Regions from separate parts of the Dactylosporangium sp. NPDC049525 genome, predicted to be linked through region 3. Evidence: riboswitches for the same ligand, from Rfam matches in the RefSeq annotation. Region 3 holds a riboswitch; each other region holds the start of a gene.
What was found. Region 3 has a riboswitch for cobalamin ahead of bluB (5,6-dimethylbenzimidazole synthase). Riboswitches for the same ligand answer to the same signal wherever they lie in the genome.
Positions count from the first base shown of each region.

Region 1: it holds a riboswitch for cobalamin, as region 3 does, so the genes downstream of both, AB0K00_RS36270 (ribonucleoside-diphosphate reductase subunit alpha) here and bluB (5,6-dimethylbenzimidazole synthase) in region 3, are expected to answer to the same signal.
Region 2: it holds a riboswitch for cobalamin, as region 3 does, so the genes downstream of both, cobN (cobaltochelatase subunit CobN) here and bluB (5,6-dimethylbenzimidazole synthase) in region 3, are expected to answer to the same signal.
Region 4: it holds a riboswitch for cobalamin, as region 3 does, so the genes downstream of both, AB0K00_RS36390 (CbtB domain-containing protein) here and bluB (5,6-dimethylbenzimidazole synthase) in region 3, are expected to answer to the same signal.

Region 1 covers NZ_JBFAPO010000034.1:19,690-27,248, reverse strand. Annotated here, with positions in the region: gene AB0K00_RS36290 (hypothetical protein) at 1-24, opposite strand, end outside; gene AB0K00_RS36285 (hypothetical protein) at 383-898, shown strand; gene AB0K00_RS36280 (hypothetical protein) at 1,474-1,614, shown strand; gene AB0K00_RS36275 (DnaJ C-terminal domain-containing protein) at 1,825-3,825, shown strand; cobalamin riboswitch at 3,893-4,116, shown strand; gene AB0K00_RS36270 (ribonucleoside-diphosphate reductase subunit alpha) at 4,271-6,613, shown strand; gene AB0K00_RS36265 (ribonucleotide-diphosphate reductase subunit beta) at 6,631-7,559, shown strand, end outside.
Region 2 covers NZ_JBFAPO010000058.1:52,414-59,972, reverse strand. Annotated here, with positions in the region: gene cobN (cobaltochelatase subunit CobN) at 1-2,380, opposite strand, end outside; cobalamin riboswitch at 2,419-2,605, opposite strand; gene AB0K00_RS46755 (precorrin-3B synthase) at 2,651-3,871, shown strand; gene AB0K00_RS46750 (precorrin-8X methylmutase) at 3,868-4,494, shown strand; gene AB0K00_RS46745 (precorrin-2 C(20)-methyltransferase) at 4,491-6,005, shown strand; gene AB0K00_RS46740 (hypothetical protein) at 5,996-6,346, opposite strand; gene AB0K00_RS46735 (methyltransferase domain-containing protein) at 6,421-7,206, opposite strand; gene AB0K00_RS46730 (MFS transporter) at 7,282-7,559, shown strand, end outside.
Region 3 covers NZ_JBFAPO010000010.1:147,049-154,607, forward strand. Annotated here, with positions in the region: gene AB0K00_RS17730 (helix-turn-helix domain-containing protein) at 1-108, opposite strand, end outside; gene AB0K00_RS17735 (MBL fold metallo-hydrolase) at 180-920, shown strand; gene AB0K00_RS17740 (metallophosphoesterase) at 930-1,649, shown strand; cobalamin riboswitch at 1,659-1,865, shown strand; gene bluB (5,6-dimethylbenzimidazole synthase) at 1,905-2,525, shown strand; gene AB0K00_RS17750 (hypothetical protein) at 2,636-2,788, shown strand; gene AB0K00_RS17755 (hypothetical protein) at 2,892-4,064, shown strand; gene AB0K00_RS17760 (tetratricopeptide repeat protein) at 4,092-5,909, shown strand; gene AB0K00_RS17765 (flavin reductase family protein) at 5,911-6,441, shown strand; gene AB0K00_RS17770 (YciI family protein) at 6,480-6,824, shown strand; gene AB0K00_RS17775 (DUF6596 domain-containing protein) at 6,845-7,559, shown strand, end outside.
Region 4 covers NZ_JBFAPO010000034.1:49,718-57,276, forward strand. Annotated here, with positions in the region: gene AB0K00_RS36370 (MFS transporter) at 1-475, opposite strand, end outside; gene AB0K00_RS36375 (XRE family transcriptional regulator) at 544-1,119, shown strand; gene AB0K00_RS36380 (nuclear transport factor 2 family protein) at 1,111-1,440, opposite strand; gene AB0K00_RS36385 (CbtA family protein) at 1,643-2,392, opposite strand; gene AB0K00_RS36390 (CbtB domain-containing protein) at 2,407-2,625, opposite strand; cobalamin riboswitch at 2,665-2,796, opposite strand; gene AB0K00_RS36395 (class I SAM-dependent methyltransferase) at 2,959-3,549, shown strand; gene AB0K00_RS36400 (hypothetical protein) at 3,823-4,236, shown strand; gene AB0K00_RS36405 (hypothetical protein) at 4,215-4,682, opposite strand; gene AB0K00_RS36410 (hypothetical protein) at 4,663-4,899, shown strand; gene AB0K00_RS36415 (metalloregulator ArsR/SmtB family transcription factor) at 5,090-5,419, opposite strand; gene AB0K00_RS36420 (SRPBCC domain-containing protein) at 5,406-5,843, opposite strand; gene AB0K00_RS36425 (discoidin domain-containing protein) at 5,963-7,559, opposite strand, start outside.

The sequences.
Region 1 (7,559 bases), on a different contig from region 3:
TTCAGCTGCGATGTCAACAGTCACGAGGCCGCAGCCTACGCGCCGCCGCGCGGGTCCTTGAGGCCGAGGATCCGCTGCAGGAGATCGCGCCGCCAGACGGTGCGCAGGACGAGGAACCACGGCGGGAGGCCTGCGCCGACGTCAGTCCGGTCGGTGGTGTGGACACGGGACGGGTCGTCGTCATCGCACCTGTCACCAGCGCGTTGCCGCCGGTCAGCTCGTGATCACCCTATGCTTCCGCCGGGTGCGCATTGCCCGGAATCTGCTCATCTGTCGCTGGCTGGTTGAGGTCAGTCTCACGGTCCGCGGGCCGGAAAATTGTCGGTGGTCGTCTCTATGCTCGGCAGGCTTGGATCACACCACCCCTGGGGAGCACACAGACATGCAGTTGCGACGGATCATCCTGGCGTTGGCCCTGACCACCACGGTGGGATTGACCGGGGCGTGCGCCGAGGAGACCGACGGCGCCGCCAAGGGCAGCACCGCCTCGGCGACCGCCGGCGGCACCAGCGCCGCAGCCGCGGCAAGCCCGAGCGTCGACGCGAAGGCCAACACCGAGGCGGTGTGCAAGGGCGTCGTAGCGGCCTATGACAAGGAGAAGGAAGCGATCACCACGGTCCTCACCGAGCTGCTCACCGCCGGCGTCAAGGACGACAAGGCCGGAGTCGCGGCGGCGAAGGCCAAGGGTGAGGTGGTCCTGGCCCGGCTGACGAAGGCGGTCAACGTCGAGCTGGAGAAGGCCGCCGACCCGGCGGCGAAGGCAGCGATCGAGAACTTCGTGGCCTCGTTCTCGAAGTTCCTGAGCTCCATGGACGGCGTCGACGACCCGGCACTGGAGGCCGAGCTGGACAAGGCCAGCGCCGAGGCCGCGAAGTACTGCCCGGCTCTGGCGGGGTAGCTCGCGCCCGCAAGGAGCAGCACCGGCACCACGCACAGCGCGCTCATGGGTGCGGGCGGGGACCGGCGGCACACCGCCGCTGGCCGCCCGCACCTATGAGCGGCGAACCCGCTCAAGCACCGGACGACTGGGCCACCACGCTGCGAGGATGACCCGGCGGACGCGCGAGCCGGGACGCTTGCCCGACCGGCCCCGATGAGCACCCTGGCCGAGGATCTCGACCGGTTCCTGCTCCGGTTCCTGCACATGGGCGTCGTCGAGGCGCAGACCGTCCCCGATTGCATGCACGTGACCGGTGGAGGCTGCGGGTCAGCACGATCTGGCGGTCGAGCCGCGCGACCGGCCTCGAGCAGCCCGTCATCGACGTCGTGGTCGCGCCGGAACTCCCGGCCGGACAGTCCGTAGGACGCCGGCAATCATGATCCGACACCGCGAGCCCCACGTTCCCAGCGCACGGGAGTTCCTCGAGACGTTCGGCGTCGAACCGACGGCGAGCCCTGACGATGGGGACTCCCCCGCCCACATGACGCGATGGACCCGGCACGGACGCCCGGTGCTGGACCTGTTCCACGAGGGTGCCACAAACCGTCACGATCGAGGCGGACGGCGCTCGCACCTCGTTGCGGATCGCGCCCGACGTCGACGTCCTCCGCGGCAGCCTGCACCTCCACGTGCACCCGTTCATCGTGATCGAGGAGTCCCTGCTGCCCACCTGACGCGCGACCCGCCGGCCGGACATGGGCCCAGGCTCGACGGTCGCAACGGCTGCGGCACAGCGTCAGCCTTCGGATTCTTGCACCGCGTAGGCGTCCCCCGGTCGTAGGCTGCGGTGAGTGCGGGCGGCACCGTGCGCCCCAAGGTCAGTGATCCGGATCCTGGGAGACGGAGGCACCGATGAACGGCGCCATGCAGCGGCGGCCGGTCCGATGACCGGGACGCTGCCGGATCCGCGAGCGTCACGGGCCGTCCTGGTGGGGGTGTCCCGGTATCAACGCCACGCCGCCAGGGCCGGCGACGACGAGGGCGCACTCGACGATCTGCCGACAGTGCGAAACAACATCGCCGGGCTGCGGCGGTTACTGCAGGACACCAGTCGGTGGGGTCTGCCGCGCGCGCACTGCAGGGTCCTCAACCAGCCGAGCAGCAGCGCCGAGGTGCTCGACGTGCTGCGGGAACAGGCCGACCGCGCCACGGACACGCTGCTGTTCTACTTCGCCGGACACGGCTTGATCGACGACCGCGACGAAGACGAGGTGTATCTCGCGCTGCCGGGCGCGGACCGGCTGCGACCCAACCGCGAGTCGATTCCGTTCAAGTGGATCCGCAATGAGTTCCTGGACGCCAGCCGCGCCCGCCGGAAGGTGGCCATCATCGACTGCTGCTACAGCGGCCGGGCACTCGGCACATGGATGAGCCCGGACGGACCGACGCCGGACGGTCTGGAAATCTTCGGCACGTGTGTGCTCACCGCGACCGCCCGGACCCGGCTCGCGCTCGCACCGGACAATGAGCCGTACACCGCCTTCACCGGCGAGTTGATCGAGGCGTTGAAGAACGGCATCCCCGACGGTCCCGAATTGCTGGATCTCGACACCCTGTACCGCCACATCTACCAGCGGCTCCGGGCGCGCGGCCGGCCCATTCCCAAGCGTGGTGAGAGGGACACCGGCGGACTGGTGGCGATCGCTCGCAACGTGGCCTACCGGCCGGGCGCAAGGTCCACCCCGTCGGCGCCTCATCCGACCGTGGCCAGCGGGCAGAAATCCGCGGCCGACCCGTCACGCACCGGCGCCGGTGCACAGTTCAACGCCGCACCGCAGTCCGGCGGCGCGCCGCATCCCCCGGCCGGGCGCCGCCGCGTCGTCATCGAAGCCGGCGACGGCGGGGGCCGGCAGCGACATGATCCGGATACGTTCGAGCGCGTGTTCGGGGTACAGGAGCGCTCCACGTCGGACCTGTCCGTCGAGCTGCCCCTCAGCGTGCGGGAATGCGTCTTCGGCACGACCATCGACTTGACACTGGAGCGCAGCGTTCCGTGCGGGGTGTGCGGGGGCACCGGCGAGGTCGTCAACAGCCGCTGCCTCACGTGCTCGGGAGCGAAGCGCAACCGGCAACTGAGCGGGTTCGCGCTGCGCATCCCGGCCGGCGTACGAGCGGGCCAGACCCTGCGGGTACGCGGTCAGGGAAACCACGGCGAGGGCGGACACAGCGCCGGCGACCTCTATGTCACGGTCCGCGAAAAGGCGGGGCCGCTGCGCAGCGCCGGCGACAACCTGCACTACCAGCTCACGGTGCCGATGGCCCTGGCAGCGCTCGGTGGCACCATGAGGATTCCGATCCTCGACGGTCACGAGGTGCTGCGACTGGAGCCAGGGACACAGCCCGGCTCGACGATCTTGGTCCAGGGCCAGGGGCTGCCCCGCGCTGCCGGCGCGGGACGGGGCAACCTCGAGATACACGTGGACGTGCCGACGCCGACCGACCTGACCGCCACCCAACGGCTGCTGCTCGATGAGTTCGTTGCCACCAGGCCGGACGACCGTGGGGATCTCTCCGGCGACTTGTTCCGCGGGTACGCCTTCGCACGTCTGCCGATGGCGGTCGCGGCCCTGGGCACCACACTGCGGTACAAGGCCTACGACGGGACCGTCACGGTCCGCTTGCAGCCCGGTGTCCAGCACGGCGACCGGGTTCCCTTCTCCGGTGGACGTACTGACGGGCTCGGATCGTCCGCCGGTTCTATCAGGGTGACTGTGGTCGTGCCTGCTGCTGTCCGCGCGACGGAGCGGGAGATCCTGCGCGCCTTCGCGGAGGAGCGCGGTGAGCTGCCACCCACGGCGGCAGCCGCGCCGCCGCCACGGGTACCCCGGCAGCCGCGAAGGTTCGTCGACCGGTTGCGTGACCACATCGACGGGCTGGGCGACTAACCCTTGGCGGACCTGCCCGACACGCGGCACGACATGTGGGTGTGCGTGCTGCGATGGGGTACCAGATATAGTCCGTGGCGCAGCTGGTTCGGCCGGGTATCCAGTCCGGTCGAGGCAAGAGGGAACCCGGTGTGAGACCGGGACTGCCCCGCAGCGGTGAGTGGGAACGAAAGCCGTCGAGCAAACACTGGGCCATCCGGGCCTGGGAAGTGACGGCCGGTAGGAGGTTCGCGGCACGTGCCGTGACCGTGCCCGCGAGTCCGAAGACCTGCCAGCAGCGCCGCGCCCGAGGACGGGAGTGCGGCGGTCCGAGGTCGCGTGGGACGGCCGACGGCTGTGACGTGCCCGGTCGCCGGCGGCGGCCGTGCCGGCTCCGCCTGCGTGTCCCGCGTTCGCCTCTTTCCGGAGACGAGCAAGAGGAGCACCAAGGGTGACACTCACGCAGATGACCGCGGAGGAAGTGCCGGTCCAGCGGCGGGCGCAGATGCAGGTCCGCAAGCGCAACGGCGCCAGCGAGCCGGTCGACGTGAACAAGATCGTGCGGGCGGTCGGGCGGTGGGCCGACGACCTCGACGACGTCGACCCGCTGCGGGTGGCGACGAAGACCATCAGCGGCCTGTACGACGGCGCGACCACCGCGGAACTGGACCGGCTGTCGATCCAGACGGCGGCGGACATGATCGGCGAGGAGCCCCAGTACTCGCGGCTGGCGGCTCGGCTGCTGTCGGCGTACCTCGACAAGGAGGTCCGCGGGCAGGGCATCGCGTCGTTCAGCCAGGCGGTCCGGGTGGGGCACGCCGAGGGGCTGATCGGGGCCGAGACCGCGCAGTTCGTGGCGGTCAACGCGCGCAAGCTCGACGACGCCGTCGACCTGAGCGGGGACCTGCGGTTCGAGTACTTCGGGCTGCGGACCGTCGCCGACCGGTACCTGCTGCGGCACCCGACGACGCGCCTGGTCGTGGAGACGCCGCAGTACTGGCTGCTGCGGGTCGCGTGCGGGCTGTCGACCACCCCTGCCGAGGCGATCGGGTTCTACCGGCTGATGTCGTCGCTGGCGTACCTGCCGAGCTCGCCGACCCTGTTCAACTCCGGCACGGCACACACGCAGATGTCGTCGTGCTTCCTCGTCGACTCGCCTCGCGACGAGCTCGACTCGATCTACGACCGGTACGCACAGGTGGCGAAGCTGTCGAAGTTCGCGGGTGGGATTGGCATCTCGTGGTCGCGGGTACGTTCGCGGGGCGCGTTGATCCGCGGTACCAACGGCCTGTCGAACGGCATCGTGCCGTGGCTGCGCACCCTGGACGCGTCGGTCGCCGCCGTGAACCAGGGCGGACGGCGCAAGGGCGCGGCGTGCGTCTACCTGGAGCCGTGGCACCCGGACGTCGAGGAGTTCCTGGAGCTGCGGGACAACACCGGCGAGGACGCGCGGCGCACCCACAACCTCAACCTCGCCAACTGGATCCCCGACGAGTTCATGCGCCGCGTCGAGGCGGACGCGGACTGGTCGCTCATCGACCCGGCCGAGGCGCCGGAGCTGCCGGATCTGTACGGCGAAGCCTTCGACGAGGCATACCGGGCCGCGGAGCAGCGCGCCGTGCGGACCGTGAAGGCCCGTGACCTGTACGGCAAGATGATGCGCACCCTGGCGCAGACCGGCAACGGCTGGATGACGTTCAAGGACCCGTCGAACCGGCTCAGCAACCAGACCGGCACGCCCGGCGAGGTCGTACACCTGTCGAACCTGTGCACCGAGATCGTCGAAGTATCGAGCGACGGCGAGACCGCCGTGTGCAACCTCGGCTCGGTCAACCTCGCCGCGCACGTGGCCGGCGACGGCATCGACTGGGAGCGGCTGCGCGCGACGGTCCGCACCGCGGTCACGTTCCTGGACCGGGTCATCGACATCAACTACTACCCGAGCGTGGAGGCGGCCGCGTCGAACCCGCGGTGGCGGCCGGTCGGGCTCGGCGTCATGGGCCTGCAGGACGTGTACTTCGCGCTGCGGCTGCCGTTCGACGCGCCCGAGGCGCGGGAACTGTCGACGCGCATCGCCGAGGAAATCTACCTGACCGCCCTCGAGACTTCCGCGGACCTCGCCGAGCGGCACGGCCCGCACCCGGCGTATCAGCTGACCAGGGCGGCCCGCGGCGACCTGCAACCGGACCTGTGGGGCGTCATCCCGACCCAGGAGGCACGGTGGGCTGCGGTACGGGCACGCATCGCCGCGTACGGGCTGCGCAACTCGCTGCTCATCGCGATCGCGCCGACGGCCACGATCGCGTCGATCGCCGGGTGCTACGAGTGCATCGAGCCGCAGGTGTCCAACATGTTCAAGCGGGAGACCCTGTCGGGTGAGTTCCTGCAGATCAACACGGCGCTGGTGCGGGAGCTGAAGTCCCGCGGCCTGTGGACGTCGCAGGTCCGGGAGGAGATCAAGCGCGCCGACGGGTCCGTGCAGGGCGTCGCGGCGCTACCGGCGGAGACCCGGGCGCTGTTCCGCACCGCGTGGGAGCTGCCGCAGCGGGCGCTCATCGACCTGGCCGCCGCCCGCGGGCCGTACATCGACCAGAGCCAGTCGCTGAACCTGTTCATGAGCGCGCCGAACATCGGCAAGCTCTCCTCGATGTACCTGTACGCGTGGAAGGCCGGCTTGAAGACCACCTATTACCTGCGGTCCCGCCCCGCTACGCGCATCCAGCAGGCGACGGTGTCCCTGGTGGCTCCAGTTGAGGACGCGGTTGCGTGTTCGCTGGAGAACCCCGAGTCGTGCGAGGCGTGCCAGTGAGTCTCCTGGACCCCGGCATGGATCTGACGTTGCGGCCCATGCGGTACCCGCAGTTCTTCGACCGGTTCCGCGACGCCATCAAGAACACGTGGACGGTCGAGGAGGTCGACCTGCACACCGACCTCACCGACCTGGCGAAGCTCACCCCGGCCGAGCGGCACCTCGTCGGCCGGCTCGTCGCGTTCTTCGCCACCGGCGACACGATCGTCGCCAACAACCTCGTCCTCAACCTGTATCAGCACGTGAACTCCCCCGAAGGCCGCCTGTACCTGTCCCGGCAGCTGTTCGAGGAGGCCGTGCACGTCCAGTTCTACCTGAACCTGCTGGACACGTACCTGCCGGACGACGCGGCCCGGGCGGAGGCGTTCGCGGCGGTGGAGAACATCCCGTCGATCCGCCGCAAGGCCGGGTTCTGCTTCCGCTGGATCGACTCCCTGGGCTCGCTGCGGCGACTGTCCACACGGGACGACCGGCGGGCGTTCCTGCTCAACCTCATCTGCTTCGCCGCGTGCATCGAGGGCCTGTTCTTCTACGGCGCGTTCGCCTACGTGTACTTCCTGCGCTCCCGCGGCCTGCTGCACGGCCTCGCATCCGGCACCAACTGGGTGTTCCGCGACGAGTCGATGCACATGGCGTTCGCGTTCGACGTCATCGCCGTCGTCCGCGCCGAGGAGCCGGACCTGTTCGACGACGCGCTGGCCGCGCAGGTCCGCGACATGCTCGCCGAGGCCGTCGAGTGCGAGGTCCAGTTCGCCGAGGACCTGCTGGGCCAGGGCGTCTCCGGACTGTCCACCGTGGACATGCGCCAGTACCTGCAGCACGTCGCCGACCGTCGCCTGGCGCAGCTGGACATCGCGCCGCTGTACGGCTCCGCCAACCCGTTCGGGTTCATGGACCTGCAGGACGTGCAGGAGCTGTCGAACTTCTTCGAGCGGCGCGTCTCGGC
Region 2 (7,559 bases), on a different contig from region 3:
TGCGGCCGGTCGGCAGGACGTTGATGAGGCCGCGCAGCGGCGAGCCGCTCGGCCCGGCCGGGACGTAGCCGCCGTCCAGGGCGTGCAGCACCATGGTCAGCTCGTCGGTGGTGCGCGCCAGGCGGGGCACGATCTCCCGGGCCGCGAACTCGAGCACCCGTACCACATCCGGCGAATCAGAAATGTCGGAGATGTCGCCGACCGGCCAGCCCCGCGACTCCATCTCGGCGACCAGGGCGCGGGCCTGCGTCTCGGCCTCGTCGACCGACACGCGACCCGAGCCGCTCTCGTCAAGACCGAGCGCCTCGCGGAGACCTGGCAGCGCGGCCACGGTGCCGCCCCACATCTGCCTGGCCCGCAGCATCGCCAGGACCAGGTCGACCCTGGCCTCACCCGACGGTGCGACGCCGAGCACGTGCAGGCCGTCGCGGATCTGCACGTCCTTGATCTCGCACAGCCAGCCGTCGATGTGCAGGATGAGCTCGTCGAAGCCGTCCTCGCCGGGCCGGTCGGCCAGGCCCAGGTCGTGGTCGAGGCGGGCGGCCTGGATCAGCGTCCAGATCTGGGCGCGGATCGCGGGCAGCTTCGCGGGGTCGAGGGCCGCGATCGTCGCATGTTCGTCGAGGAGCTGCTCGAGGCGGGCGATGTCACCGTACGAGTCGGCCCGCGCCATCGGCGGGATCAGGTGGTCGACGAGGGTGGCGTGCGCCCGGCGCTTGGCCTGGGTGCCCTCGCCGGGGTCGTTGACCAGGAACGGGTAGATCAGCGGCAGGTTGCCCAGGGCCGCGTCGGCGCCGCAGGACGCGGACAGCCCGACGGTCTTGCCGGGCAGCCACTCCAGGTTGCCGTGCTTGCCGACGTGCACGACCGCGTGCGCGCCGAACTCGTCGGCGAGCCACCGGTACGCGGCCAGGTAGTGGTGGCTCGGCGGCAGGTCCGGGTCGTGGTAGATCGCGACGGGGTTCTCCCCGAACCCGCGCGGCGGCTGCACCATGACCACGACGTTGCCCTCGCGCAGCGCGGCGAGCACGATCTCACCGTCCGGGTCGCGGGACGTGTCGACGAACAGCTCGCCCGGCGCCGGCCCCCAGTGCCGCTCCATCTCCGCGCGCAGGTCGGACGGCAGCGTGGCGAACCAGGCCCGGTAGCGACCGGCCGAGATCCTGATCGGGTTGCCCCGCAGCTGGTCCTCGGTGAGCCAGTTGACGTCCTGCCCGCCGGCGGCGATGAGCGTGTGCATCAGCGCGTCGCCGTCCTTGGGGAAGCCGTCGGCACCCACATAGCCCTGCTCGTGCAGCGCGGACAGGAGCCGGACCACGCTCGCGGGCGTGTCGAGGCCGACGGCGTTGCCGATCCGGGCGTGTTTCGTCGGGTATGCGCTGAGCATCACCACGACCTTGCGGTCCGCGGCCGGCAGGTGCCGCAGCCGGGCGTGCCCGACGGCGATCCCGGCGACCCGGCCGGCCCGCTCCGGGTCGGCGACGTAGACGGTGAGCCCGTCGGCGTCGACCTCCTTGAACGAGAACGGCACCGTGATGATCCGGCCGTCGAACTCGGGGATCGCGACCTGCGTGGCCGTGTCCAGCGGCGACAGGCCGTCGTCATTGCTGTCCCAGGTGTCGCGGGCGCTGGTCAGGCAGAGCCCCTGCAGGATCGGCACGTCGAGGGCGGCCAGGGCGCCCACGTCCCACGCCTCGTCCGCGCCGCCGGCCTGCGCGTCGGCGGGCCGGGTGCCGCCCGCGGCGAGGACGGTGACGATGAGCGCGTCGGCCTGCCGCAGCGTGTCCAAGAGCTCCGCCGGGGCGGTGCGCAGCGACGAGGCGAACACGGGCAGCGCCCGGCCGCCGGCGTCCTCGATCGCCGCGCAGAGCGTCTCCACGAACGCGGTGTTGCCGGCGAGGTGATGCGCCCGGTAGTAGATGACCGCAACCGTCGGGCCGTCGTGGTCCGTGCCCGCCCGCTCCAGCGGTCCCCAGGTCGGGGTCGTCGCCGGGGGCGCGAAGCCGTGGCCGGTCAGCAGGATCGTGTCGGACAGGAAGTTGTGCAGCTCACCGAGGTTGGCCGGGCCGCCCTCGGTGAAGTACTTGTGCGCGTCCGCGGCGACCCCGGCGGGCACCGTCGAGTGCGACATCAGCTCGGCATCGGGCAGTTGCTCGCCGCCGAGCAGGACCACGGGCAGCGGCAGCCGCAGCAGCGCGTCGAAACCCTCCTGCCAGTCGCGGTAGCCGCCCAGGAACCGCACCACGACCAGGTCGGCACCGTCGGCCAGGGCCGGCAGGTCCTCCACGGCGGTGCGGGACGGGTTGGCCAGCCGGAACGCGGCACCGCTCGCGCGGGCGCTGAGCAGGTCGGTGTCAGACGTCGACAACAGCAGGATCACGCCGGGGTCCTCCCTCGGGGTCCGCGCCCCAAGTCGGTCGGGAAAGGTCCGGCAACGGAGAGTCTCCTGGCTCCCGGATCGGCGCTCGCCTCCGGCCTTCCCGGGCTCGCGCCCGGTGGCCTTGCGTCGGAGGTCCGCTCCCCGGTCACAGTGGCGGGACCGCGCCGGATTGACACCGGCTTCCTCCACACGTCGCCGTACAGCACCGCCAACTCTCCTGGACAGCGCTGTCTTGAGTCAAGCGAGCCGCTGCGCAGTAGTATCCGGCCCGTGCAGGCTGCCAGTGGACGCGACGCTCCGGACCGGTGCCCGGGCGCCGTGCAGGTCCACGCCGCGGCCGACGGTGGCCTGGCCCGGGTCCGGCTGCCCGGCGGCCGGTTGAGCGTCGCGGCCCTGGCCGTGCTCCGCGGCGCGGCACTCGACCTCGGCGACCCGGCGCTGGAGCTGACCTCGCGGGGGAACATCCAGGTCAGGGCGCTGCGACCGGGTGCGGAGGTCGAGCTGGCCGCCCGGTTGTCCGCCGCCGGGCTGCTGCCGTCGGACACTCACGAACGGGTCCGCAACATTATCGCCAGCCCGCTCAGCGGCCGCGACGGGCTCGGGGAGCTGGACGTGCGGCCGGTGGTGGCCGCGTACGACGCCGGCCTGTGCGCCGACGCCTCCCTGGCGGACCTTCCGGGCAGGTTCCTGGTCACCGTCGACGACGGGCGCGGCGATGTGACCCCGCTCGGCGGCGACGTCGGCCTGCACGGCGACCGCCTGGTCCTGGCCGGCACCGTCATGCCGGCCGGTGCCGGCACCGTGACGCCGGCCGGCGCGGCTGACCTCCTGCTGCGGGCCACCAGGGCGTTCCTGGCCGAGCGGGCCGAGCAGGGCGGCACGGCGTGGCGCCTGACGGAGCTGACCGACGGCCGGGCGCGGGTGGCGGCGCGGCTGGCCACCTCCTACGCCACAGACGCCGGTCAATACAGCGGCCCAGACCGCGCGGACGTTGGTCAATACAACGGCTTTGATCGCGCCGACGTTGGTCAATACGACGGCCGGCGTGGCCCGGTGGCCGGGTGGGCGCCGCAGCTCGACGGCCAGGCCGCGCTGACCGTCGTCGTGCCGCTCGGCCTGTTCACCCAGGCACAGTCCGCGGCGCTGGTGGAAGCCGCGCCGGGAGAGATCATCGTCACGCCGTGGCGGACCGTCGTCGTGCCGGACGTGCCCGTCGCACAAGCTGGACCCGTCGAGACACTGCTGACGGCGGCCGGCCTCGTCACCGACCCCGCCTCCCCGTGGGCCGGGGTCACCGCGTGCGCCGGCCGGCCCGGCTGCGCCAAAGCCCTCGCCGACGTGCGGGCCGACGCCCGCGCGGCCGTCGAGGCGGGCACCGTGCCGCGGGACCTGCCCGTGCACTGGGTCGGCTGCGAACGGCGCTGCGGCGCACCGAAGGGAAGGCACGTGGAGATGCTCGCGACCGCCGACGGCTACCAGGTGGTCTCGTGACGGCGTACGACTACGTGAAGGACGGCGCGGAGATCTACCGGCGGTCGTTCGCGACGATCCGGGCCGAGGCCGACCTGTCCGGGCTGCCCGCCGACGTCGCTCAGGTCACCGTCCGCATGATCCACGCGTGCGGGATGGTGGACCTGCCCGCCGACGTCGGGTACAGCGCCGACGTGGTCCGCCTCGCCCGCGCCGCGCTGCGCGACGGCGCCCCGATCCTCTGCGACGCCGAAATGGTCGCCTCCGGTGTGACCCGGGCGCGGCTGCCCCGCGGCAACGAGGTCCTGTGCACCCTGCGCGACCCGCGGGTGCCGGCGCTCGCCGCCGAGCTCGGCACCACCCGCAGCGCCGCCGCCCTCGAACTGTGGGGCGAGCGCCTCGCCGGCGCCGTCGTCGCGGTCGGCAACGCGCCGACGGCGCTGTTCCGCCTCCTGGAGATGATCGCAGCGGGCGCGCCCCGACCGGCGGCGGTGCTCGGCATCCCCGTGGGGTTCATCGGCGCGGCCGAGTCGAAGGCGGCCCTGGCGGCGTCGGACCTGCCGCACCTGGTCGTGCACGGCCGCCGTGGCGGCAGCGCGATGACGGCCGCCGCCGTCAACGCGATCGCGGACGAGAAGGAATGACCACAGTGGACATCGGGCGGCTGTACGGCGTAGGTCTCGGACCGGGCGACCCCGAGCTCGTCACGGTGAAGGCGGCCCGGCTCGTCGCGGCCGCGCCCGTGGTCGCCTTCCACAGCGCCCGCCACGGGCGCAGCATCGCGCGGTCGATCGCGGCGCCGTACCTGCGCGACGGCCAGATCGAAGAGGCCCTGGTCTACCCGGTCACCACCGAGGAGATCGGCGACTACCGCGCGGTCATCGAGGAGCACTACGACGCGTGGGCGGCCCGGCTCGCCGCGCACCTCGACGCCGGCCGCGACGTGGTCGTGCTCTGCGAGGGCGACCCGCTGTTCTACGGCTCCTACATGCACATGCACAAGCGGCTCGCCCACACGTACCAGACGGAGGTCGTCCCCGGCGTCACCTCCATCGCCGGCGCGTCCGCGGTCCTCGGCCGGCCCCTCGTCGAGCGCGACGAGATCCTCACCGTCCTGCCCGGCACCCTGCCGGCCGACATCCTCGCGGAGCGCCTCGCGGCCACCGACTCCGCCGCCGTCATGAAGCTGGGCCGCACCTTCGGCACCGTCCGCGACGCCCTGGAGCGGGCCGGCCGGCTGCAGGACGCCTGGTACGTCGAGCGCGCCACCACCGACCGCCAACGCGTCGCGCCGCTGTCCACAGTGGACCCCGCCGACGTGCCGTACTTCTCCCTGGCGCTGCTGCCGAGCCGGGTGCACGAGGAGACGGCGTCGGCGCTGCGCGCCGCACCTGTTGCGGTCGCCGCCGGTGAGGTCGTCGTCGTCGGGCTCGGACCCGCCGGCCGTGACTGGCTCACCCCGGAAGCCCTCGCCGCGGTCGAGGCCGCCGACGACCTCGTCGGCTACGGCCCTTACCTGGCAAGGATCCCGGCCAACCCCCGGCAGCGCCGGCACGCCTCGGACAACAAGGTCGAGGCGGAGCGCGCCGAGTTCGCCCTCGCCCTCGCCAAGGACGGCGGCCGCCGCGTCGCCGTCGTCTCCTCGGGTGACCCGGGCGTGTTCGCGATGGCGGCCGCGGTCCTGGAGGTCGCCGCCGAACCGCGCTGGAAGGACGTCCCGGTGCGGGTGCTGCCCGGGCTGACGGCCGCGCAGGCGGTGGCGAGCCGGGTCGGCGCGCCGCTCGGCCACGACTTCTGCGTGCTGTCGCTGTCGGACCGGTTGAAGCCGTGGGACGTGATCGCGGCCCGCCTCGACGCCGCCGCCGGCGCCGACCTGGTCATCGCCATCTACAACCCCGGTTCGAAGAGCCGCACCTGGCAGGTCGAGGCGGCCCGGGACCTGCTGCTGCGGCACCGGTCCCCGGACACCCCGGTCGTGCTCGGCCGCGACGTCGGCGGGCCGGGCGAGCGGGTCCGGGTGGTGCGCCTGGCGGACCTGGATCCGTCCGAAGTGGACATGCGGACCCTGCTCATCGTCGGTTCGTCGCAGACCCGCGCGGTGGAACGCGGCGACAGCGGCACGCCGGTCGTGTTCACCCCCCGCCGCTACCCCTGACCGACCGGCGGGTTGGTGCGGTAGAGCCCGAGGATCTCCGGCAGCGGCACGACCCCCGGTCCGCCGGCCTCGACCCAGGCGGTCAGGTCGCCGATGACCGCGTCGTCGAGGACGTAGCCGAGCCAGACCGGCCGGGCCCCGGCCCGCCGCGCGGCCGGGGTCGGGTGCACGACGACGATGTTGGACCGCTCGCACGCGTCGAGGCACGCGCTGACCCGCACCCCGGTCTGCCCCAGCGCCGAGCGCAGCCGGGCGACCTGCCCGGCGTGGTCGACGTCGGGGTGCTTGCGCGCCGAGCCGCAGCAGCAGTCCCGGCACACGGTGACGAGCGGTCGTTCCATCGGACGAGCCTAAGGCGTATTTGGTAAGTGGGGTCCGCCGCAGCCCGGCATCCACTTACCAAACACGCCTTAGATCAGGGGCGGGCCAGGATCTCGCCGTGCAGGATGGACAGCCAGCCGTCGGGGGAGTCGGCCCAGGCGCGCCAGCCGTCGGAGAGCCGCTGCAGGTCCTGCTGTGTCACGCCGCTGGCGAGGGCCTGCGTCGCCATCGCGGAGGCGCGGACGCGGTCCGCCCACATGCCGCCCCACCAGGCGCGGTCCTCCTCGTCGGCGAAGCACCAGGTGCTCGACGTGGACGTGACGTCGGTGAAACCGGCGGCCCGGGCCCAGGACAGCATCCGGCGGCCGGCGTCGGGCTCGCCGCCGTTGGCGCGGGCCATCCGCTGGTACAGCGCCATCCACTCGTCCAGCTCCGGCAGCCGCGGGAACCAGGTGAACGCCGCGTAGTCGCTGTCGCGGGCCGCCACGTAGCCACCGGGCCGGCAGACGCGGCGCATCTCGCGCAGCGCCTGGACGGGGTTGGCGACGTGCTGCAGCACCTGATGGGCGTGGACCACGTCGAACGTGTCGTCGGGGAAGTCGAGGGCGTGCACGTCGCCGACGACATAGGCGACGCCCTGCACGCCGGCCTTGGTGACCTCAAGGGCCTCGGCGGTCGCCTCCAGGGCGGTGACCTCGCCCGGGGCGACGACGGCGGCCAGGTCGGCGGTGATGGTGCCCGGGCCGGCGCCGACGTCGAGCACGCTCATGCCGGGCCGGAGCACCGGCAGCAGGTAGGCGGCGGAGTTCTCGGCGGTGCGCCAGCGGTGGGAGCGCAGGACCGACTCGTGGTGTCCATGGGTGTAGACGTTGTTGGCCATGTCCCAGACTCTAATATTCTCATCTCTCATATTGGGAGGACCTTCCCGGATGGTGGAACCCGTAAGATCGTCTCGGTGAGAACGTCGCTGCTCGTGCTGGCCTATTTCGCGTTCATCAGCCTCGGGCTGCCCGACGGCCTCCTCGGCGTCGGCTGGCCGTTCATGGCCGGCACGTTCGACGTGTCGACCGAGTCGGTCGGCTACCTCCTCGTCGCCGCGACCACCGGCTACCTCACCTCCAGCGTCGCCGCCGGATTCCTGCTCGCCCGCGTCGGCGTCGGCTGGCTGCTCGCCGCCAGCACCGCCGCGACGAGCCTCGCCCTCGCCGGGTACTCCCTCGCCCCCGGACTGTG
Region 3 (7,559 bases):
CTCGAAGCCGCTGCCGGCGACGCTGAACACCCGCGGCGCGACCGCGACCTCCAGCATCGGGGCGCCGTCGCCGATGAGCACCCCGACCGTCGTGGGTGAGCGGTCCATGGCTTGATCGTATCGGAGGATGGCGTTCCAGCCACTGCTGGCGGGCCGCGCCCGGCCGGAGACTGGGCGGTATGACCTTCCAGATCCGCCGGTTCGGCGGCCCGACCGCGGTGTTCACCGTCGGCGGCGTCACGTTCATGACCGACCCCACGTTCGACCCGCCCGGTGACTACGCCGTCGGCAGCCGGGTGCTGACCAAGACCGCGGCCGCGGCCGGCACCCCGGCGGACGCCGGCACCGTCGACGTCGTGCTGCTGTCCCACGACCAGCACCCTGACAACCTCGACCACTCCGGTCGGGCCTTCGCGGCGTCGGTACCCCTGATGCTCAGCACTCCGGCAGCGGCCGCCCGGCTGGGCGGCCCCACGGTCGGCCTGCCGCCGTGGACCGAGGTCAACCTGTCCCGGCCCGGTGGCGGCGGCCTCGTGCGGGTCACCGCGGTGCCGGCGCAGCACGGCCCCGACGGCACCGAGCACCTCACCGGCCCCGTCACCGGCTTCGTGCTGCACGGCGACGACCTGCCGACCGTCTACGTCAGCGGCGACAACGCGTCCCTGGGCGTCGTGGCGCAGATCGCCGACCGTTTCCCGGCCGTGGACGTCGCGATCCTGTTCGGCGGCAAGGCCCGCACCCCGCTGCTCGGCGACGCCGACCTGACCCTCGGCGCCGCCGGCCTGCTCGAGGCGGCCCGCCTCCTCGGCGCGAAGACGGTGCTGCCGGTCCACATCGACAGCTGGGCACACTTCACCGAAAGCCCCGACGACGTGCGCGCCGCGTTCGAGTCGGCGGGTAGCGCAGCGCTGCTGGGGTAACCAGCAGGGGTGCTCATCGCCCATCTCAGTGACCTCCACGTCGGATCGAAGCCGCCGGACCGGTTCGAGCGGGTCATCGCGTACCTCGCCGGCCTGCAGCGCCCGCTCGACGCGATCGTGGTGACCGGCGACGTCGCCGACCACGGCCTCGCCGCCGAGTACGCGGTGTTCGGCAAGCTCCAGCAGCTCGGCGTGCCGGTGCTGGCGCTCCCGGGCAACCACGACGACCGGGCCATGTTCCGCGGTGAACTCCTCGACGAGGAGCCGGCCACTGGTCCCGTGAACCGGGTCGAGACCGTCGCCGGGGCGGTGTTCGCGCTGTGCGACTCCAGCGTCCCCGGGCACGCCGAGGGCTGGCTGGACGACGACACCCTCGACTGGCTCGACGGCACCCTCGCGGCGTCGGCCGGCACGCCCGCGTTCGTGTGCTGCCATCATCCGCCGGTGCCGGTCGGCAAGCCCGCCGCGGACCAGGTCCGCCAGCTCGGGGCCGGGCGGCTCGCCGAGGTCCTCGGCCGGCACCCGGACGTGGTCGCCGTGCTGTGCGGCCACGTCCACACCGCCGCGGTGAGCACGTTCGCCGGCGTGCCGGTCCTGGCCGCCCCGGGCGTCGAGTCGACGATGCTGCTGCCCTGGGAGCCGGAGGACCGCCCGGAGGCGCCGCCGGCCCTCGCGTTCCACCTCCTGCAGGACGGCCGCCTCACGACGCACTTCCGGTTGTGCGTCTAAGCTCGGCGGCGGCATGAACTGATGCGAGGTGCCCCGGGCGACCGGGGAGAATCGGGAAGCCGGTGTGAATCCGGCACGGGCCCGCCGCGGTGATCGGGGAGCTGCCGTCCATGCACGCCGAACGTGGCGTGCGGTCACTGGCCTGCGGGCTGGGAAGGCGGACGGTCAGGCGTTGATCCGAGAGTCCGAAGACCGGCCTCGCGTTCACCGCCTGCCCCGCGCCGGGGCCGGCCTGAGCAGCGGGAGCCTGCCCTCATGAGCACCGACCTGTATGACGTCGTGCACCGCCGTCGCGACGTGCGCGGCCAGTTCACCGGGGCGCCGATCCCCGCCGAGGTCCTCGACCGCGTGCTGGGCGCGGCCCACGCGGCGCCGAGCGTGGGGCTGTCGCAGCCGTGGGACTTCGTGCTCGTGCGCGATCTCGGCCTGCGCAGCGCGTTCCACGACCACGTGCGGCAGGAGCGGGAGACGTTCGCCGCGACCCTGGACGGGCCGGCAATCGAGACGTTCCAACGCATCAAAATCGACGGTGTACTGGAATCGACCCTGTCCGTGGTCGTCACCTACGACGCCGGCCGTGGCGGTCCTGCGGTGCTTGGCCGGCACGCGATCGCCGACGCCGGCCTCTACTCGGTCTGCCTCGCCATCCAGAACCTGTGGCTGGCGGCCACCGCGGAGGGTCTCGGCGTGGGCTGGGTGTCGTTCTACCGCGAATCGTTCGTCCGCGACCTGCTCGGCATCCCCGACGGCATCCGTCCCGTGGCGTGGCTGTGCCTTGGCCCGGTGACGCACCTGGAGACCGTGCCGGACCTCGAACGGCACGGCTGGCGTAGCAGGATTCCGCTGGTCGAGGCGCTGCATCACGACCGCTGGTAGCTGTCGGCTAGGCGGGGTCGAAGTGTCACCCGGGCGACTTCATGGTCGTCACGTTGCGTGCCATTCTCATCACGCAACGTGACGCATATCGTCTGAGGAGGCGAATCCCAATGGCACAGATCGCTACGGACATCAGCACGGAAACCGGCACCGGCGCCGGGATGAAGAAGATCGTGGTCCGCAAGGCGGGCGCGGTGCGGCTCACCAGGCTCTGCAACAACTACTGCTACGGCATGTGCTGCTGTGCGGAGTTCCTGGGCTGAGTTGCAGGGCCGACGAGGCCGACACCGCGGGACACCCGGCCGGGGGCGCAACCCACCCTCACCCCCGGCCGGGGTCCCAGCCCACCAGCAGAGGAGATCTGCCATGCCGAACGCCCCAGTGGCGCTGCACGACCTGCGGTACCTCGACGAGGGCGACCGGGTCGTCGTCGGCCGCACCGACTGCGACTCCTACGGCGTGTTCCCGCCCGACGGCGCCGCGCTGCTCCGCGAGCTCGCCGGAGGCCGGCCACCGCGGGACGCCGCCGCCTGGTACACCGACCGCTACGGCGAACCCGTCGACATCGACGAATTCCTCGACACCCTGCGGGACCTGGACTTCCTGAGCCCTGGCGGCGCGGGGGAGAAGACCGCCCCGCCGCGCTGGCAGCGGCTCGGCGCGGCCCTGTTCTCGCCGGTCGCCTGGGCCTGCTACGCGGCGCTCGTCGTCGCCGCCGTCGCGGTCTGCGTCGCCGACCCGCGGCTCGCACCAGCCCGCGGCAACGTGTTCTTCACCGACTACCTGCTGATCGTCGAGCTGACGGTGCTGTTCGGGCAGCTGCCGTTCGTCGTGCTGCACGAGCTGTTCCACCTGCTCGCCGGGCGCCGGCTCGGCCTGCACTCCTCGATGCACCTCGGCCACCGGCTCTACTTCCTGGTGGCCGAGACGAAACTCGACGGGCTCGTCGTCGTGCCGCGGCGGCAGCGGTACCTGCCGATCCTCGCCGGGGTGGTCGCCGACGTGCTCGCGGCCTCGGCGCTCACCGTCGTGGCGTGGCTGACCCGGCACCCGGACGGCAGCATCCCGGTCGCGGGCCGCGCCTGCCTCGCCATCGCGTTCATGTCCCTGCTCGGCATCGTCGCCCAGCTGTACTTCTTCCTGCGCACCGACGTGTACCACCTCATCACCACCGTCCTGGGCTGCGTCGACCTGCACGCCACAGCGCGGGAGCTGCTGCACAACCGGATGTGGCGGCTGCTCGGGCGCACCGACCGGCTCGCCGCCGAGACCCGCTGGGACCCGCGCGACCGCGCCGCCGCCCGCTGGTACGCACCCCTGTACGCCATCGGCTACGCCACCATGCTCGCCGTGCTCGTGTTCGTGGCGCTGCCGCTCGCGTGGCACTTCCTCGGCACCGCCGTCGCCGCCGTCACCGATCCCGCCGTGCCCACGGCCCGGTTCTGGGACGCGCTGCTCTTCCTGGTCGCGTCCGTCGGCCAGCTCGTCCTCGCCGCCGCGCTCGCCGTCCGCGACCGCCGCCGCTCCCGCAAGCCGTGAACTCGCGCAAGTCCTGAAGGAGTCGTCATGTCACCAATTTTGTCCACAGTGGACGCACATCGGCGGCTGCGGGGACCGTTCACCGCCGCCGGTACCCTCCTGCGGCAGATCGTTCCCGGTCTCCTGCGTACCCACCCGGAGCTGGTGCGGGCGCACGACATCGAGATCCTCGCCGCCGCGCCGGAGCTCGCGACGCTGCTGACGTGCGAGCGGGAGACCCTCACGTCGCAGGCGTCACCGGAGTCGCGGACCCGGTACTACCCGTACGCGCGGACCGTCCAGATCGGTCACGGCCTCGTCGACCTGCTGCAGGCCGTGCTCGCCGACATCGGCCCCCGCACGCTCGTCGTCACGCACGCCGAGGAGGCCGACCGCACCGACGCCGAGTGGCTCGCCCTCCTGGCCCGCCGTATCGACCCCGCCCTGCTCACCATCGTGCACGACGCCGCGGAGCGCGGCGCGCCGGCCAGCGACCCGGCACGGTCCTATGTGGACGGTGACTGCGTCAGCGACGACCCGGTGCTCCTTGCGGCCTACGCCACGCTGGACCCGGCCGAGCGGGCGTTGCTGCACGACCGGCGCGCCGACGAGCTTCTGGCGAAAGGCGAGCCGTCGCTGCGGCTCGGCGCCATCTGCTACCACCGCGAGCACGGCAGCGACCCGTCAGGTGCCGGTGTCGCCGCGCTCAGCGACGCCCTCGGCGACTGCATCCTCGCCGGCCACTACGACGCCGTCCTCGAGCTGGGCCGGCGCTGCCTGGACCTCGCCGACTGGGCGACCCAGCCCGAGGCGTGCTGGCTCGCCACCGTCAAGATGACCATCGCGCTGTCCACGATGGGGCGCGCCGACGAGGCCATGGCGCTCTACGACGAGGCCTGCGCCCGCTCCACCTCACCCAGCGTCCACATGCAGGCCGCGTACGGCCGCGCCATGCTGTACACCCGCTACTTCGACGAGGCCCGCCGCGACCTGCGCAAGGCCAGCGCCTGGGTCAACACCGCCGTGTCGCTCGCGTCGCTGCTGCCGGAGGACCGGCGCCGCGCGTACAACCTCACGTTCAACGAGAACGGCCGTGCCCTCATCGCCATGCACCTCGGCGACCCGGCCGAGGCGATGCGCCTCATCGACGCCGGCATCGAACGCATGCAGGCCACGTTCACCGCCGGTGAGCGGGACCTGCACCTGTCGGTGCTGCGGTACAACCGGGCCCAGCTCATCGCCCGCAGTGCACCGGAGGACGGGGTGCGGGAGTACACCGCGGTGATCGGCCTCGACCCGCACCACCCCGACTACTACGCCGAGCGTGCCGGGCTGCTGCGCCGCCTCGGACGGTTCGCCGAGGCGCTCGCCGACTACGACGCCGCGATCGCCAACGGCCTGCCGGACGTCGAACCGCACTACAACCGCGGCGACCTGTACGCCGAGCTCGGCGACCTCGACGCGGCCCTCGCCGACTTCGACCGGGTCCTCGACCTCGAACCGGACTTCCTCGCCGCGTACGTCAACCGGGCGGCGCTGCGGTACGAGGTCGGCGACACCGCCGGTGCCCGCGCCGACGTCGCCGCCGGCCTCGACCTGGAACCTGGCCAGCCGCACCTGCTGTGCACCCGCGGCATGCTCGCCGCCGACAGCGGTGACCTCGCCGCGGCCGTCGCCGACTACCGGGCGGCGCTGCTCGCCGAGCCCGCCCTGGCCGGCGCGTGGACGAACCTCGGCGCCGCCATGTTCGAGCTCGGCGATGCCACGGAGGCGGTCCGCTGCTTCGACCGTGCCCTCGCCATCGAGGACGACCCGATCGCCCGCGCGAACCGCGCCGCGGCCCTGTCCGTCGCGGCGGTGGGGTGACATGACCGCCCTCGACGTGCGCCCCGCCGGCCTCATCGCGGATTTCCGGGCGGTGGCGGGGCGGCTCCCCACAGGCGTCACCGTGGTGGCTGTGCGTACCGCAGACATCACCCACGCCACGACGGTCAACAGTTTCACGACGGTGTCGCTGGAGCCGCCGCTGGTGCTGTTCTGTGTGCGGCGGTCCAGCCGGACGGCGACGCTGCTGCCGGTGGCGGGCGCGTTCGCGGTCACCGTCCTGCCGGCCGGCTCGGGCGCGGTGTCGACGGCGTTCGCCGACCCGTCCCGCCCGCCGGGGCTCGGCGACACCGGCTGGACCCCCGGACCCGGCACCGGCAGCCCCGTGCTCGACTGCGGGCTGGCGTACTTCGACTGCACACTGGAGACCGTGCACGTGGCCGGCGACCACGACGTGTGCGTCGGCCAGGTCCGCGCGTTCGACGCGATGGGCACCGGCGCGCCGCTGGTGTTCGCCGGCGGGATGTACCGGGAACTGTCGAAATCCGTGCCGCCCCGGACGTCGTACAGGTAGACGGGCACGACACGGGCCCCGGACGAATGGGACGGACGATGGCGAAGTACCTGATTCTCATCTACGGCGACGAGCAGCGCTGGGACGCCGAGACCGAGCCGGAGCTGCGGGCGAAGGGCGAGGGTCACCGGGCGTTCAACGCCGCGGCCGGCGGCCGCGTCCTCGGCGGGCACGAACTGGAGGCGTCCTCGACCGCCACCACCCTGCGCGGCGCCGGGCTGATCACCGACGGGCCGTTCCTGGAGTCGAAGGAGGCGCTCGGCGGGTTCTACGTGATCGAGGCGGCCGACCTCGACGCGGCGATCGCCCTCGCCGGGCTGCTGCCGGAGCTGTCCTCCGGGCACGGCGGCGTCGAGATCCGGCCGATCGTGGACCACGGGTGAGCGACGCCCCAGGTGCGGTGATGGCCGAGGCGCACCGCCGCGAGTGGGCCCGGGTGCTCGCCGCGACGGTGCGGCTCACCCGCGACCTCGACCTCGCCGAGGAGTGCGTCCAGGACGCGTACGCGCAGGCCCTGCACTCGTGGCCGGCCAACGGTGTCCCGGCCCGCCCCGGCGCGTGGCTCACCACCGTCGCCCGCAACCGCGCCCTGGACGTGCTGCGCCGCGAGTCCGCGCTGCGGCGGGCGCTGCCGTTGCTGGTGACCGAGGAGAGCACCCCGGGCCCGGGGGAGGACGACGACCGGCTCCGGCTCATCTTCACCTGCTGCCACCCGGCGCTGTCGCGGGAGGCGCAGGTCGCGCTGACGCTGCGGCTCGTGTGCGGGCTGTCGACCGCCGAGGTGGCCAGGGCGTTCCTCGTGCCGGAGCCGACGATGGCGGCCCGGGTCACCCGGGCGAAGCGGAAGATCAGCGCGGCCCGGATCCCGTACCGGGTGCCGTCGCCGGAGGAGCTGCCGGAGCGGGTCGGCGCGGTGCTCGAGGTCGTGCACCTCGTCTTCACCACCGGCCACGCCGCGCCGGTCGGGGAGCGCCTGGTCCGGCAGGACCTGGTCGACGCCGCGATCGGTCTGGCCCGCGTGCTGCGGCTGCTGGTCCCGCACGACGCCGAGGTCGCCGGGCTGCTGGCCCTGATGCTGCTGACCGACGCCCGCCGCGACACCCGCAGCACCGCTGCCG
Region 4 (7,559 bases), on a different contig from region 3:
GGCCGAGCGCCATGCTGGCGCCGAACACGGCGGCCCAGACGCCGATCGCCTGGGCGCGTTCCTTCGGGTCGGTGATGACGTTGACCACGATCGCGAGGGCGACCGGGCTCAGCATCGACCCGCCGACACCCTGCAGGACCCGCGCCGCGATGAGCGTCTCGATGGAGGGCGCGACCGCGCACGCCACCGACGCGACCGCGAACACGACGAGCCCCAGCTGGAACACGCGCCGCCGGCCGAAGCGGTCGGCGACCGCACCGGAGGAGATCAGCAGGCCGGCCAGGACGAGGGTGTAGGCGTCGACCGTCCATTCCAGGCCGCGCGTGCCGACGCCCAGGCCCGCGCCGATCGACGGCAGCGCCACGTTGACGATCGTCGTGTCGAGCCCGACCACGAACAGGCTCATGGAGCAGATGGCCAGCACCAGCCAGCGGTGCCGGGTGGGCCTGGGCGCTTCACGGAGCAGGGTATCCATGCCGACGATCGTCACGGGCAATCCCGCCGAACCCGCAGAGAATTTGCCAGAACTGCAAAAATGGCGGAGTGGACGACGACGTGGCGCGGCTCATCAACGACATCGGCCCGCGGCTGCGGGCGTTGCGCCGCACGCGGGGCCTGACCCTCGAGGCGCTGTCCGCCGAGACCGGCATCTCCGTCAGCGCGCTGTCGCGCCTCGAGGCCGGCCGGCGCCGCCCGACGCTCGACCTGCTGCTGCCGCTGGCAAAGGCGCATCACGTGGCCCTCGACCAGCTCGTCGCGGCACCGGCGACGGGTGATCCCCGCGTACACCTCAAACCCCGGCGCAACCGCAAGGGCAGCGTTGTCGTGGCGTTGACCCGGTATCCCGGACCGGTGCAGGTGTTCAAGCAGGTGCTCGGCCCGAGCGAGCCGCAGCTGGTCACCCACGCCGGCTATGAGTGGCTCTACGTCCTGGCCGGCGAGCTGCGGCTCATCCTCGGCGAGCAGGAGCTGACGCTGCGCCCCGGGGAGGTAGCGGAGTTCGAGACGAACATCCCGCACTGGTTCGGCCCCGCGGGCGAACAGGCGGTGGAGATCCTGCACCTGTTCGGCCCGCAGGGCGAGAAGGCTCAGGTCAGAGCCCGCCCGCGGTCAGCGTGACTGGTAGGTCCACAGCTCCGCCATCAGGCCGTCGACGAGCCGGACCAGCCAGACGAGGTTGCCCGGGCCGCCATCGGCCGGTTGCCCGACGGAGCCGACCACGGCGACCAGGTCGTCGTCGCCCAGGATGCTGTGCACGGTGAACTGCAGGTCCGGGCGGGCGGCCCGGACGGCTTGGACGGACTGCTGCACGCCGGCCACGCCGGCGACCTCCGGGTGGGCGTGATCGACCCAGTCGGGGTGCAGGATCTCGGCGGCGACGGCGACGTCGCCGGTGTTCCACATGTCGAAGTAGCGTGCGACCACTTTGGCGTTGCTCATCGAGGGATCCCCGTTCCTGATGACATCGATCGGCGCAGTGCCCGACCAGCTTGCCACGCTACTTGTGTTCGCCGGGTTTGCCGGGCGCGCGGCGCCCGGCCGCAGGTCTCCAGCGTGCCCGCAGCACTTGTGAGCGCGGCAAGCATGCTGAAACGGTGATGCCCGGCGGAGACGGCTCCACCGGGCATCACGGACGAACTGGTCAGGCGGCGACCGGCTGGGCCCTCACCACGGTGGACGTGCGCTCGCTGCGTTCGGTGAGATAACCGAACAGCAGGCCGAGCGTGGCCCACGTGACCGCCTGCGTGCCCAGCGACGCCAGGCGGAACTGCCACAGCAGGACCGGGGCGAACCCTTCCGGCACCTCGTTGACCGCCGGCAGCAGGGCGATCGCGACACCGACGACGACGGCGGCGCCGACGACCCCGGCGATCGTCGCGTTCCAGGTGCCGTAGCGCGGCTGCAACGACCGGCTGACGACGATCGCGCCGACGACCGCGGCCACCCCGATGACGAGCATCAGGAAGTACAGGCCGGTGCGGTGCTGGAGCGTGTCGGGGTTGCCGGTGGCCGGCGGGTTGGCCGGGTACTTCAGGAACGGCACGAGGGCCACTCCGACGAACCCGGCGAGGGCGACGATGCCGGCGGTGGCGCGGGCGCTGATCCGGCCGATGCGACCGATGGTGACCGCGACGGCGATGGCGAACAGGCCACCGAGCGCGACCCCGTACACGATCGAGGCGGTGGCCAGGCCGACGGTGCTCTGCACGGTCCGGCTGACCAGCTCGTGCTCGTGCTCACCGGGCGCCAGGGGCGCGGCGTGGGCCTCCTCGAACGCGATCGCGTCGTTGATCGGGCCCTCACCGAACAGATAGGCGAACAGGAACGCGGCGACGCCGGCGACCACGCCGACGATCATCCCGCGCACCAGCAGGCTACGGGCATGCAACATCTGGGTTCCCCGTCTCAGTGGCAGGGGAAGCCGAGCAGGTGCCGGCCGTCGTGGACGAACTCGTGCACGGTCTCACCGGCGAAGACCGAGGTGATGCCCTGCTCGGCACCGACGAAGTAGAGCAGGACGACGGCGAGCACGACGCCGAACGCCGCCCACGGCAGGAGCTGCCGCAGCGGGATCGGGGCGGGTGCCGTGACCGGGGTGGTGGGAAGAGCCGAGATCGAGCTCATCAGATGCAGCCTCCTGCGGGATTTTCGCGTCCCATCGAGCGTTGTCGTGACAGTGGCCGGGTCTGACTCCCACGGGTGGTGGTTACAGCGGCGCGACCGTGCCGGGCTTGCACCGGCTTCCGTTCACCGTCACGTTTCGTTTCGGACGGTACGGACGGCGTACCAGCGTGTCAATCGACGCGCTGATCAGCGGCCCGCCGCGGGGCGACCTGCGCCGCAGCTCAGGGCGCGGGCAACCGCCGGGTGCGCAATCTCTCAGGTGATCAACTTCTCGGCCCGGCGCAGGGGGTCGGTGAGCTGACCGCCGCCACGGCACTGTGCCAGGATCGGCCGATGGGTGGTGCACGAGCAGTCTGGGACGCACACGCGGCGACGTTCGACGACGAGGCGGACCACGGCCTGCGCGACCCCGCCGTCCGCGCCGCGTGGGCGACCCTGCTGTCGGCCGCGCTGCCCGCCGCGCCCGTGTCGGTGGTCGACCTCGGCTGCGGGACGGGCAGCGTCTCGGTCCTCCTGGCCGAGGCCGGGCACCGGGTGTACGGCCTGGACGCCTCGGCCGGGATGCTCGACGTCGCGCGGGACAAGGCCGGGCGGCACGGCGTCACGGTGCCGCTGGTCCTCGGCGACGCGGCCGACCCGCCGTTCGCGGCCGCGTCCTTCGACGTGGTCCTCGCCCGGCACGTGCTGTGGGCGCTGCCCGATCCTGCCGCCGTGCTGGCCCGCTGGTCCGCTCTGCTGCGGCCGCGAGGCCGGCTGGTCCTGGTCGAAGGGCGCTGGTCGACCGGTGCGGGGATCTCCGCCGCCGACTGCGCGTCCCTGGTGCGCCGCAACGGCCGGGAGGCGGAGGTGCTGGCGCTGCGCGACGACGCGCTGTGGGGCAAGACGGTCACCGACGAGCGGTACCTGCTGCTCAGCCGCGGCTGAGCCCGGCGACGGCGCTGAAGGGCAGCAGCCACGCCTGGCTCTGGTTCAATGCCATGGGTGATCGACGGGCGAGCTCGGAGCGGCCCGCCAGGCCGCGGGCGCGTGACCGCTCTACCTTGTCGTGCTGGCCAGTCAGCGGACCCGGGCGTGGTCCGGCGTCAGCGTCGGCCGCGGGGCGCTCGGCTCGTAGCGCAGGGTCGGTTCCCCGCACGCATCGCCGGACGGTGATCCGGTGCGGATGCCCGCAGTGACAACCCGCGATATCGTCGGCGCGTGGGCATGCTGATGGAGTACTTTGCCGCGACCGGCGAAGAGCTGGCGGCGATGGACCTCGGCCTCGGCCCGGCGTGCAACGACCTGCCGTATGTCGACTGCCGGGGCTGGGTGCTGGAGGTCGAGGAGTTCGTCGCCGAGATCGACGGGCGGGACGTGAGCGAGTTCGGTCCGGACGAGCCCCTGGTCGACGGTGTCGACACCATCGACGCCGAGCGCCTGGGTCCGTGGACGGTGCGGGCCAACGACGCGTTCGTCGCCAGCCTGGTCCGCCTGCAGGAGGAGCAGATCCAGGCCTACGGGGACCGGTTCCTGCTGGAGGACTGGGAGGTCGACCGGCTCGTCGCCCTCGCCTGTCTCGCGCAGGAGGCCCGCGAGGAGGGCCGTGACATCTACTCCTGGTGGTCGCTGTAGTCCGTGACCAGCAGCGTCCACAGGATGTCGCGGACGTGCGGCGGCAGCCGGTTGCCGAGCATCCGCCGGCGGATCAGGATGAAGCCGTGCGGATCCCGGTGCGCGCCGGTGCGCAGGTAGTGCACCGCCCGCAGGGCCTGCTCGCACGAGGTGGGGTCCGGCCACTCGTGGTCCGGCTTCGCGCGGATCGCCGCCTCGGCGCTCGCGGTGCGCTCGTCGACGCGGTCGATGAGCGCATACTCGCTGCGGTCGTTGGGCCAGGTCTGGGCCCGCAGGTCGATGTTGCAGAAGGCGACGTCGACGAGGTCGGCGCCGCTGAAGTCGTTGCCGCGCCACCGGTTGCCCGGCCGGTCCGGGTCGGTGGACCAGCCTTCGGGGGCACCGTAGAACGTGCTGTGCCACACCCGCCCGTGGAACACGCAGTCGATGAACTCCGTGGAGTCCACCCGCAGGTCGCGCAGCCGCGCCTGGTCGAAGCGGCAGCGTTCGAAGCGGGTGTTGCCGAGGTACGTGTTACCCAGCGGAAACCGCGTCCGCCGGAACACGCAGTCCACGAAATGGGTCTGCCCCTGGTGCCCGACGCTGAACTTCCCGAATGACGTCTCGGTGAAGTCGCACCGCAGGAATGTCCCGCCGTATGCGCCGAATGTGTCGAACGTCTGACCTGAGAAGTCGACGTCAGCCAATTCCACATGACGGTGTTCCACTCGTAGCAGATCCACCATTGGACCGTATCAGCGTTGTGCGACAGGTACATTACGCCGCCGGGAACCAGTCGTGGCGGGACCGGCGGGCGGGATCCGATCCGGGCCGAATGCGCGGTTGTCCGCGTTGCCGACCGTTGCGGACGCATTCAGCGCAATTGTTGCCGCAGCGCGTCGAGCGGGCCGTCCCAGTCGCGGGCGAGGGCGGCGAGGAACTGCTGCGCCACCTTCATCGACGCCGAGTCCAGCCGGTAGCGGACCCGGCGCCGCTCACCCGGCTCGGCCACCACCAGGCCCGCCTCGGCGAGCAGGGCGAGGTGCTTGGCAATGGCCTGCCGGGTGATCGGCAACCGGCCGGCCAGGTGCGTGGCGGTGGCCGGCCCCCCGGCCGCGAGCGCGGCGAGGATCCCTCGCCGGCTCGGGTCGGCCAGGGCGGCGAAGACCTCCTGCGCCACCGCCTCCGGGTCAGGCCTGTCCATCGAGGTATGCGACCAGCTCGCCGAGCTCGCTGAGCCAGCCCTTGGTGTTGCCGTCGAACGCCGTGGAGTGGGCCTCGGCGTCGGCGACCTGCGCGAACCCGCTCTCCACCATCGTCAGCGTGGTGCCGGCGCCGTCGGGCTCAAGGGTGAACTCCACGTAGGTGCGCCGCGGGTCGCCGTCGGGCAGGCCGTTGACGGGCCAGCTGTAGCCGAAGACGCGGGGTGGCTCGAGGCGTTTGATGGTGAGGGTGGCGGTGTCGCCGCTGTCCCAGATGAGCGTTGCCTGGCCGCCGACGCGCAGGTCGACCTCGGCGCGGTTGCCGAACCAGGTGCCGAGACCCTCGGCGGTGGTCAGCGCCGCCCAGACCTTCTCCGGCGGGTGGGCCAGCTGCAGTGTGCGTTCGATCCGATCGGGGAACGTCATGTCCGCCTCCATATAGCAACCGTTCAGTTGCTACCAACGTATAGCAATCAACCGGTTGCGTCAACTGTCGGCTGGGGAGGGGGCGGCGTGCGGCGGCCGCCGCCCCCTCGTCGGTGGGGTCAGCTCACCGGCTCGACCCAGATGTTGCGGTAGAACACGTTCGCACCCGCGTCGCCGTGGTCCTGGAGGCGGATCTTGCCGGCGGTCGGGCCCTCGGCGGCGCCGTTGCCGGTCGGGCCGTCGATGGCGACGTTGTTGTGCACGGTGACGCCGTTCCACACGACGGTGACCCGGGCGTTCTCCGTCTTGGTGCCGGATGCGTTGAACCGGGCCGCGCGGAAGGTCACGTCGTAGGTCTGCCACGTCTCCGGGGCGGTGGCGGCGTTGCTCGTCGCCGCGACCTTGTTGTAGATCGACGCGCAGGTGTCGATGCCGGGAGCGGAGGCGACCCCGAACGAGTCGAGCACCTGCAGCTCGTAGCGGTCCTGCAGGTAGATGCCGCTGTTGGCCCTGGCCTGGCCGGTGACGTTGCCCGGCAGGTTCGGCAGCCAGAACTCGATGTGCAGCTTGAAGTCGCCGAAGCTCTCCTTGCTGCGGATGTCGCCGCCGAGGACCTCGACGCCGCCGTTACCGAGGGGCCACGTCACCGCGGCGCCGCCGGCGCCCTCGAAGTTGTTCATGTTCGAACCGTCGAACAGCACGGTGCGGTTGGTGCCGGTGGTGCTGTACGCCTCGAACTCGTAGATCCGGGCGGCCCCGTTGCCGTCACTGGCCGGTGTGGTGACGTTGAGCCGAAGGTACCGGGCCTGGGTGGTGGCGAAGTTGTGCGTTGTGGTGCCGGCGGTGTTGGCGGTGACGGTCGCGACCGTCGTCCAGGTGGTGCCGTTGGTGCTGGTCTGCAGGTTGAAGTCGCGGGTGTTCCAGGCGGCGTTCTCCCCGCCGGCGCTGGCGTGCTTGAGCACGACCCGGCTCACGTCCTGGCTGGCGCCGAGGTCGACCTGCATCCACTTGGTGGCGCCGGTCGAGCACCACTTGTCGGCGTTGCCGCCGGAGACGCTGCCGTTGACCGCCTTCGCCGGGGTCTCCGTCGTGGCGCAGGAGCTGTCGGCGGTCGCGGTCTTGTTCAGCGCGAGGTTACCGGTGGGCGGCGCGGTGCCGCCGTACACCTCGAAATCGTAGATCCGGGCGGCCGTGTTGCCGTCACTGGCGGGCGTGGTGACGTTGAGCCGTACGTATCTGGCCTGCGTCGCGGCGATGGTGTGGGTGGTCGTGCTGGCGGTGTTGGCGGTGACGGTGGCGACCGTCGTCCATGCGGTGCCGTTGGTGCTGACCTGGATGTTGAAGTCGCGGGTGTTCCAGGCGGTGTTCTCCCCGCCGGTGCCCGCGTGCTGCACGACGAACTTGCTGACGCTCTGCGTCGAGCCGAGGTCGACCTGCAGCCACTTGGTGGCGCCCTGCGAGCACCACTTGTCCAGGTTGCCGTTGGTGGTGGTGCCGTTGACGGCGCGGGCCGCCTTCTCCGACGTCGAGCAGTTGCTGTCGGAGGTGGCCGGCTTGCCCAGGGCCAGGTTGACCGGCGGGATCTGGCCGGGGATGGCGTTGAGCGTGTACCAGACCTCGGTGCTCCACAGCGACTGGCCGTTGGCGGCGGCGAACGGCTTGGGGGAGCGGATGTGCACGACCCGGCCGGCCTTGAGACCGTTGATGACCAGGGTG